2 regions of the Herbaspirillum hiltneri N3 genome follow, and region 1 is predicted to be linked to the other one. Evidence: predicted binding sites of a transcription regulator. Region 1 holds the regulator's gene; the other holds the start of a gene.

The links. Region 1 encodes FliA, which starts transcription of late flagellar genes. Its sites were predicted from a motif close to CTAAAGTTTNNNNNNNNNNNGCCGNTA; they were not measured.
Region 2: a site for FliA is predicted at 1,795-1,821, ahead of F506_RS12945 (DUF4088 family protein). Genes of this name have one in related genera too.

What each region holds. Positions count from the first base shown of each region.
Region 1 is NZ_CP011409.1:2,249,860-2,254,507, reverse strand. Features, by position in the region: gene flgM (flagellar biosynthesis anti-sigma factor FlgM) at 1-155, shown strand, start outside; gene F506_RS10215 (flagella synthesis protein FlgN) at 160-633, shown strand; gene motD (flagellar motor protein MotD) at 688-1,518, opposite strand; gene F506_RS10205 (flagellar motor protein) at 1,542-2,288, opposite strand; gene F506_RS10200 (RNA polymerase sigma factor FliA) at 2,270-3,004, opposite strand; gene F506_RS10195 (MinD/ParA family ATP-binding protein) at 3,060-3,857, opposite strand; gene flhF (flagellar biosynthesis protein FlhF) at 3,892-4,648, opposite strand, start outside.
Region 2 is NZ_CP011409.1:2,850,326-2,854,973, forward strand. Features, by position in the region: gene gabD (NADP-dependent succinate-semialdehyde dehydrogenase) at 1-778, opposite strand, end outside; gene F506_RS12945 (DUF4088 family protein) at 944-1,669, opposite strand; gene F506_RS22705 (ATP-binding cassette domain-containing protein) at 2,011-2,463, shown strand; gene F506_RS12955 (beta strand repeat-containing protein) at 2,732-4,648, shown strand, end outside.

The DNA of each region.
Region 1 (4,648 bases):
TGAAGGCCTCCGCTCCCGGCGGTACTTTCGACGCCAAGAAAGTTGCAGAAATCAAGGCTGCCATCGCCAACGGCACCTTCCAGGTTGATCCCGAGAAAGTCGCCAACGGCTTGCTCGACACAGTCAAAGATCTGATCGGTTCACGCAAGGCTTAATGCAATGACAAGTAATCCGCTCCTGCCATCCCATACGCTTTCCGACGAAAAGCAAGTCACGTCGCGTCTGGTGGCCGCGTTGCAGCAAGAGCAGGATTTGCTCAGCGGCAATGGCGATGCGGACAAGATTCCCGACATCATCAACGAGAAGGCCAACATTGTTGCCAGCATGGCCACATTGGCGGATCAACGTCACAAGACGCTCGCCGCACTGGGATTCACTGCCGGCGAGAACGGCATGCAGTCATGGATCGAACAGCACGGTTCGGCCGAAGACAAGCAAGTTTGGGAAGAATTGTTTGCGCTGGCGCAATCCGCGCGCGAACTGAATCGCCTGAACGGCTTGCTGATCGGCAAGCAAATGGCAATCAACCAGAACGCCATGAACATCCTGCAAGGCAAGAGCAACGGCTCCTTCTACGGCCCTGACGGACAGTCCAGCCTGCGCAGCTCCGGCCGCCCTCTCGGCATCGGCTGATTTCCAGGCGCTCCTGAATCAAGAAAGCCCGTTCGCATGAACGGGCTTTTTGCTTTATGGAGCCGGCTTGGGCTGGATGGGCGGAACCGCCGGAACTGTCTTGTCCCCTTGGTCCGCAAACGGCACCTCGGTCGCCTGCTCCGCCAGGCGCGACAAGATCATCACGTCGACGCGGCGATTGCGCAGCCGCCCCTCGGGCGTATCGTTGGAAGCCACCGCCTGGTTCGATCCATGTCCCACCGCCGTCAGCCGCAGCTCGGCGATGCCCTGGTTGCTGAACAGCCGCGCCACCGTGCTGGCCCGCACCGCCGACAACTCCCAGTTGGAAGGAAACACGCTGGTGCTGATCTGCGTATTGTCGGTGTGGCCTTCGATCTGGATGGCATGATCGTCGTTCTTCAGCACGCGCGCGATGGCGATCAGGGTTTCTTCCGATTCCTTGCTGACCTTGGCGTCGCCGGGTGCGAACAGGACGTTGGCGTTGATCTCGACGTTGACGCCCACGCTGGTTTGCGTCACGCGCACCTTGCCCTCTTGCACCAGCGGCGCCAGCACTTGCATGATGTCGCGCGCCATGTCAGTCATGCGCTCTTTTTCACGGCGCAGCGCTTCGTTGCTGCGCGGCTTCTGCAACGTGATCTTGGGCGCAGCGGATTGCTGCGCGCCCTGTCCCCCGGCCTGCACTATGATCGGCGCGGTCGAGACCGGCTCTTTGCCGAAGGCGTTGACCAGCGAATCGGCGAGGATCTTGTATTTGCCTTCGTTGACTTGGGAAATGGCGTACATGACCACAAAAAAAGCGAACAGCAGCGTAATGAAGTCGGCATACGAAACCAGCCAACGTTCGTGGTTCTCGTGCTCTTCTACATGTTTTTTTCGGGCCATGATGAACAGGTGATGTCAGTCGATCATGAAGCAGGGAAATACGACTCGGCGCGCTCCTGGATCACGCGCGGGTTATCGCCGCTGGCGATACCGAACAGACTGTCGGCCACCATCTCGCGCCGGTTCACTTCCGCCGCCAGCAAGTCCTTGAGTTTGTTGGCCACCGGCAGGAAGAACAGGTTGGCCAGGCCGACCCCATAAATCGTCGCCACGAATGCCACCGCGATGCCGCCGCCCAGCTTGGCGGGATCCGACAGATTTTCCATCACGTGGATCAGCCCGAGCACCGCGCCGAGGATACCGATCGTGGGCGAATAGCCGCCGGCGGCTTCCCAGATCTTGAGCGCCTGGCGCTGGCGGGTTTCGTACGCGGTAGTGTCGACGTCAAGGATCTCGAGCAGCTTCGCCGGCGTAATGCCGTCGATCAGCAGGCGCAAGCCTTTCTTGACGAAGGGATCGGTGCTGTCGTTCATGTGTTCTTCAAGATGCAGCAGACCTTCGCGCCGCGAGATGCCGCTCCACACCGTGATGTTGTCGATCAGTGTGCGGTGATTGTGAAGCGGTGGAGAAAATACCCAGGACAGCAGCTTGACGCCGTGAACGAAGTTGTCGAGCCTGGTTTGCAGCAGCACCGCGCCGACGGTGCCGGCGAAGACGATCAGGAAAGCGGTCGGCTGCAGGATCGAACCGGGATGACCGCCTTCGAGCAGCAAGCCCAGCAAGATGCCACCCAACGCCAGCAGTAAGCCTCCTACGCTACTCCAGTCCACGCCTGCTCCCTCAAGGTCGAGCGCATGCGGGCGATGGCCTGGCTGTGCAGCTGGCAAACCCGCGACTCGGAGACGCCCATGACGGCGCCGATTTCCTTCAAGTTCATTTCCTGTTCGTAGTACAGGCCCATCAGAATCTTTTCACGCTCGGGCAAGGCCTTGATCGAATCGATGACGGCCTCGCGGAAACCGCCGTTGATCAGGTTCTGCAAAGGGTCATCGGTATCGCTGGTCTGGTAGCGATCGAGGAAATGCTCGTGGCCGCCGTCGGCGTCATGGAAATCTTCGTAGTAAATCAGTTGATGGCCGCCGCATTCGGTCAGCATGTCCTGGTATTCCAGCAGGCTCATCTTGAGCTGCGTGGCGACTTCGGTCTCCTGCGGCGGACGGCCGAGCTGCTGCAGCAGGACATGGATGGCCTCTTCGATCTTGCGGGTGTTCTGGCGGATGCTGCGCGGCAGCCAGTCGCTGCTGCGCAATTCGTCCAGCATGGCGCCGCGGATACGCTGCACGGCATAGGTTTCAAACTGTGCGCCGTGCGTTTCCTCATAGCGATTGACGGCATCAAGCAGACCGATCATGCCTGCCTGAATCAAGTCGTCCACTTCCACGCTGGGCGGAAGCTTTGCCTTCATCTGATGCGCCAGCTTTTTCACAAGCGCCGCATGCAGCTCGAGCAAACCGTTCTTGGCCGTCTTTCCTTTGACGTTATACATAGAACTCATCTCGTCAATAATGGTGAGTGCGAACTATCATGCAATGCAAGGCGCGTCATACTCCGAGACTTGCTCCATCGGTCGCCATACCGTACGTGCCCTTGGTGAGATTGGATAACGAAAACTGATCCGCCAGGCGCTTGAATGCCAGCGTCGCACCCGCCAATGGAAATGCTTCCAGCACGGTGCGGCCCTGCCCCGATGCGCGACGGATGTGTTCGTCGGCCGGGATAGAACCCATGAAATGCAATTGCGCCGCCAGGTAACGATTGGCGGCCTGCGCCATGTTGGCATACACCATCTGTGCATCCGCGTCCGAACCACCGCTCACGAGGAGGTTGAAAGGACGGCGGCCGAGCTTGTCGCTGAGGCCCTTGAGCAAGACGTACGCCGCCTTGATCGAGGTCGGGCTGGTCGACATGTGCACCACGATTTCGCCCATTTCCATGGCCGGCACCGGCAACAGTTCGTCGTCGTTCAGTTCACCGTTGATGAGGGTGATGTCGGACTCTTCCGTCAGTCCGTCAAAAATCTGCGCCAGCCGGGAGGCTTGCGGATGCGTGGAAGCCGAGACGTTCTTGCGCGACAGCCGCGCCAGCGCAAAACCTTCCGGCACCATGCGCACCGCTTCGTCCAGTTGCCGCTCCTGGCGTGCAACATCGAGCAGCGTCGCCACGGCGACACCGCCGAAACGCGACAAGATCACCGAAGGCGTCATGCAAGCGTCGACCAACAATGCGTTGTGGTCGGCGGCGGCAAGAGAGGCAGCCAGATTGATCAGCATCGCGCCTTTTTCCTCGTCGGGCAGAACCGAGAAGAAAGTGAATACGCGCGGCGTCGGACGCTCCAGCATCCGTCGCAGTCCTTCCGCTTGATCAACGTCATAGCTAGCCAAGGATCACCTCCCGCAGGCTTTTGTCATTCATGGCCGTGGCCGTCGGCCCGACCACGACCGGCAACTCGGCATCCTGGAATTCGAACGGCGCAGTTTCACGCTTCAGTTTAAAGGCGCGGTCGGCCAGATACAACCTGTTGGCAACATGCAAATCTTCCGGCACGCGCTGACCGTTTGCGACGTAATACAGATTCAGTTTCTGACGGATGACAACATCGAGCACATTACCGATGGTGGCTGCTTCGTCGAGCTTGGTAATGATGCAACCCGCCAGGCCGTCGCCCGAATACGCGCTCACGACTTCATTGAGCGTGCCGCCGGTGGCCGTTGCATTGAGGCACAACAGGCGCTTGATGTCGGTGCCTGCGCCGGACAGCATCGCAGCCTGTTCGGCCACCATCTGGTCGCGCTGGCCCATGCCGGCGGTATCGATTAGGACAGTATGTTTGCCGCGCAGTTCGTCGAGGGCGATACGCAAATCGGATTCATCTTTCACCGAGTGCACCATCACGCCGAGAATCTTGCCGTAAATGCGCAGTTGTTCGTAGCCGCCGATACGGTAGCCGTCGGTGGTGATCAACGCCAGCTTGCCCGGGCCGTGGCGCATCACGCAACGCGCCGCCAGTTTCGCGGTCGTGGTCGTTTTGCCAACACCGGTCGGGCCGACCAGCGCGTAGACGCCGCCCTCTTCCAGCAATTCGTTTTCGTTGGCCATGGTCATCAGATTCTTGGCCAGCACCGACTTGACC
Region 2 (4,648 bases), 600 kb from region 1:
TGCCGCCCAGTTCCAGCGATATCTTCTTGATGGTCGCCGCGCATTGCTCCATCAGCAGCTTACCGACTGCGGTCGAGCCGGTGAAGCTCAGCTTGCGCACGATGGGGTTGCCCGTCATCTCGGCGCCGATCACCTTGGATGAACCGGTGACGACGTTCAATACGCCGGCCGGCACGCCTGCACGTTCGGCCAGCACCGCCAGCGCCAATGCGGAAAACGGCGTCGCCTCGGCCGGCTTGAGCACCATCGGACAGCCCGCCGCGAGCGCAGGACCGGCCTTGCGCGTAATCATCGCCGCCGGGAAATTCCATGGCGTGATGGCCGCACAGACGCCGATCGGTTCCTTGATGACGACGATGCGGTTGTCGGGCGCCGGCGAGGGAATGGTGTCGCCATAAGTACGTTTGGCTTCTTCGCCGAACCATTCGATGAACGAGGCGGCGTAAGCGATTTCGCCCTTGGATTCGGCCAGCGGTTTGCCTTGCTCGGCCGTCATGATCAGGGCCAGGTCGTCGGCGTTGGCGAGCATCAGATCGTTCCATTTACGCAGGACGGCGGCGCGCTCCCTGGCGGTTTTCTTGCGCCAGGCCGGCCATGCCGCCTGCGCGGCCTCGATCGCGCGCCGGGTTTCATCCGTGCCCATGTCGGGTACCGTGCCGAGCTTGTCGCCGGTGGCCGGATTGGTGACGGCGCGCGTACCGCCGTCGTCGGCATTGCACCAGGCGCCGTTGATGTAGCCCTGCTGACGCAGCAGGGAAGGATCTTTGAGTTGCAGCATTGATAACTCCTGTCCGTTGAGAAGCGCTGCGGCAATCACGATGTCTCCCGCAGATAATCTTTTGGATCGGATTCGGCTGAAAGGTTCGGAGGTTTTTCGGCGCGGAAAAGAACAAGGCCCGTTGCGCATGAAGCACAACGGGCCTTGGATCGGGGCGATTCGGATTCAGGCAAACACGCTGCGATACCAAGCGAGGGCGCGGCCGAGGAAGCCGTCGGCTTCTTCTTCAAACAGATACGGTTTCTTGTCGCGCAGGCGATCGAGGATTTCCTTTTCTTCCTTTTCCTTGACCGTGCCGTAGGCGATGCCGAGTGTGAGCAGCGTGCGCAGCGAGCCGAGTTTTTCCCTGGCGACGGCGCCGCGTGCATGTTCGACCGCGATCTTGGCGTCGTGCAGTTGCTGCGCCCACGAACGCGCCAGACGCCATGCCGGGGTCTTCAGCGCCTCTTCGGCCTTGGCGATGCTGATCGCCGCCGACTTGATTTGCGCGGCGAGGACGTCGATCTGCGATTCGTCGCCCTTGGCTTGCTTGACGATGGATGTCGCCCAGGCCTTCGACGCGGCGGTCAGTTCATCGATGCTCCAGTCATGCCGCACGGCGATATGGAAACCGTAATTGGAGGCTTGCGAGATCAGGATCGCGACCACGTCGGGAAAGTCCTTGTCGAGCGCGCGCTTGGCCCATGCGTACTGGCCCGACAGCATCAGGTGCTGCACGGCGGCTTCGGTCAGGAAGGTGGTGTTGTCGGAGAGTTTCGCCAGCATGAAGCTCTCGAAGGTCGGCGAGACAAATCCCGAATCGCACTTCAGCGAGAGGCGATTGAAGTTCTTGTAGTCGCGGTCGAGCGAATCGTAGACTTCATCTTTGAGGTTGAGATTGAGTTTTTTCATAGTGTTTCCCTGGAGCCCTGGCGTGTTGTCGGATCGACATGCATGACGCTGCCGACCTTCGAAATTTTAATCGCAAATCAGCCGCCGCATTGAATTCGCAGCGAGAGGGCATGGTGCATGAGGGTTAACGGCAGCAATCGGGAAAACTTTTCCTGTGGAAATTTCGCGGAAAAAAAGAAGCCCGGCAAACCCGGGCTTTTTCGCATGCATCGGCAAGGTTTCCCCTAGAATACGCCCACTCAGATACGCCCACTCAGCCTTGAAAGCACACACCATGGACAGCAAGCCGCAACCCGATATGGTCACCATCGTGATCCAGCACGACATCCGCGCCGGTGCGCATGCGCTGTATCGGCTACAAGCCGCAGGAGCCGTTCCTGTTCGACGGCAGCCTGGCGGCCAACATCTTCGTGGGCGACCGCATCGGCAGCGACGAATATGAAGCGGCGCTAGCGGTATCCGGCGTGGACGACCTGATTGCGCGCGGTGAGCTGCGTCTGGACCAGATGCTCAAGGCGCCCGGCAACCTGTCCGGCGGTCAGCGCCAGATGGTAGCGCTGGCGCGTGCGGTAGCGGGCATGCCGACCGTGATGCTGCTGGATGAACCGACTACCGGCATCGACCTGTCGACGGAAACCAGGATCATCCAGAAACTCATGGCGTATTCGGCGCAACGCACTCTGGTGGTGGCGACACATAGCACCGCTCTGCTCAGGTGCATGGATCGCATCATCGTGCTCAACGACGGCAAGATCGTCGCCGACGGACCGAGCGCGGCGATCTTGCAGCAGTAGTAACGGTAACAGCAACAATAGCAGCAACAGCGGCAACAGCAGCAACAGCGGCAACAGCAGCAACAGCAGCAACAGCGGCAACAGCAGCAACAGCAGCAACAGCAGCAACAGCAGCAACAGCAGCAACAGCAGCAACAGCAGCAACAGCAGCAACAGCAGCAACAGCAGCAACAGCAGCAACAGCGGCATCGAACGGAAAAAGGGCAGTGCGGCGAAGCCATCGTGCGCTGCCATGATTATGTGATTGACTTCCTCAGCGAGGTTTGACATGGCGACAGCAGCTTCATCGAAAGCAAGTTCGGCAAATCCGGCCAATTCGGCAAACGCAGCCAATGCCGCGCAGGCCGTCACCGGCTCCGCGCGCGTGACCATGCCCGATCAGAACGGCAGCTTCCATCTCAACGTGCCGCGCGGTGCGGTCAAGCACGTGCAGGTGGTGGACGTCGACATGGTCCTGCAGCTTGAAGACGGCAGCAAGGTCGTCCTGGCCGGCGGCGCGATGGGCGCCATGGACGAGAAGTCGAAGATTGTTTTCGCCGATGCCTCGCAGGACACCGGCCGCTTGCTCGACCTGGTCGGCAAGATCCCGCTGCGCAACAATGACCAGTCGCTGATACTCAATTCCGATCCGGTGAATACTCAGGACCGTGCCAATAATTCCGATAGCCACGGTGTGCCGGAAAACCACTTCACCTCCAACAACAATTCGGCCCAGGTCAATCCAGCCGCCACCAGCCAGTTGGCCAAGATCATCCAGGACAACGCCGGTTCGCTGACCAGCAACGGCCTGCAAAATCTGGTGCTGCCGTCGATCCCGGTGCCGCCTGCGCCGCCGGTGACGACCGGCGCCGATTCGCTGATCAAACAAGTATCCCCGGAGATATCGGAGCGTCCGGGTTCGGTGCTGACACCGATCGTGGTGGGCCCGCAAACGCCGGCGATGACGCTCAACCTGCTCAACCTGACAACCCAGACCCAGGTCGGCAGCGTGCTGCACGGCAGCGGCGGCTCGGTCGCCTCGGCCATCGACGGTTCCAACTCGGTGCAGTTTGCGCCGCAGGTGATCAACGCCGGCAACGATGTCCATACCATCTACGCCACCAGCAGCAACACGCAGAGCGATTTCATCAAGATATTCAAGGTCAACGTCACCGGCGACGGTACCGTGAAATCCGTGCTGATCAGCGGCGTGCCGTCAACCATGACGATTTTGAACGCGGTCAATCTGGGTGGCGGCAACTATCAGATCACGCCGGCTGCCGGTGAAAAGACCTTCGACCTGCAAGTGCAATACACCACCACGGCGGCCGATCCGACCCGGCCGACGGCGCCGACGGCGACCATCAATTTCGACGTGTCGGTGCTGACCAGCGATGGTCTTACGCACCTGCTAGATTCGCGCGTCGTGGTGATCAAGGATGCCAGTTCCTACACCGACCTGACCTATCTCGATCCGGCCACCGGCAAGAGCGTATGGGTGTTGCCGGCGCAGGGCGTGCCGCATGAAATCCATGCCGGCGACGGCGGTGTCACGATCTACGGCAGCAACGCCAACGACCTGCTCTATGGCGGCGTGGGCGTGGACACCATTATCGGCGGCAGCGGCAACACCTATTTCGAAGGCGGCGCCGGCGCCGACGTGCTGACTGGCGGTACGCAGGGCATCAATACGGCCGGTTACAAGAATTCCGCTGCGGGCGTGACGATCGATCTCGTCACCGGCGTGGGCACCGGCGGCGACGCCCAGGGCGACGTGCTGAGCAACATCCAGAACCTGATCGGCAGTGCTTCCAGCGACACCTTCGTTGCCAACGGCAAGGTCAATCGTCTCGATGGCGGCACGGGAGGCTCCGATACGGTGTCCTACGCGCATTCGACGGCCGGCGTGACGGTCAACCTGATCACCGGTCTGGGCAGCAACGGCGACGCCGAAGGCGATACCTACGTTCATATCCAGAATGTGATCGGCAGCGCGTCCGGCGACATGTTCATCGCCAACACTCAGGCCAATAGCTTCAACGGCGGCAGCGGCGGTTCCGACACGGTTTCGTACGCCAGCTCGGCGGCCGGCGTGACGGTCAACCTGAGCACCGGCGTCGGCACCGGCGGTTCGGCGCAGGGCGACACCTATGTCCATATCCAGAATGTCATCGGCAGCGCCTTCGCCGACACCTTCGTCGGCAAT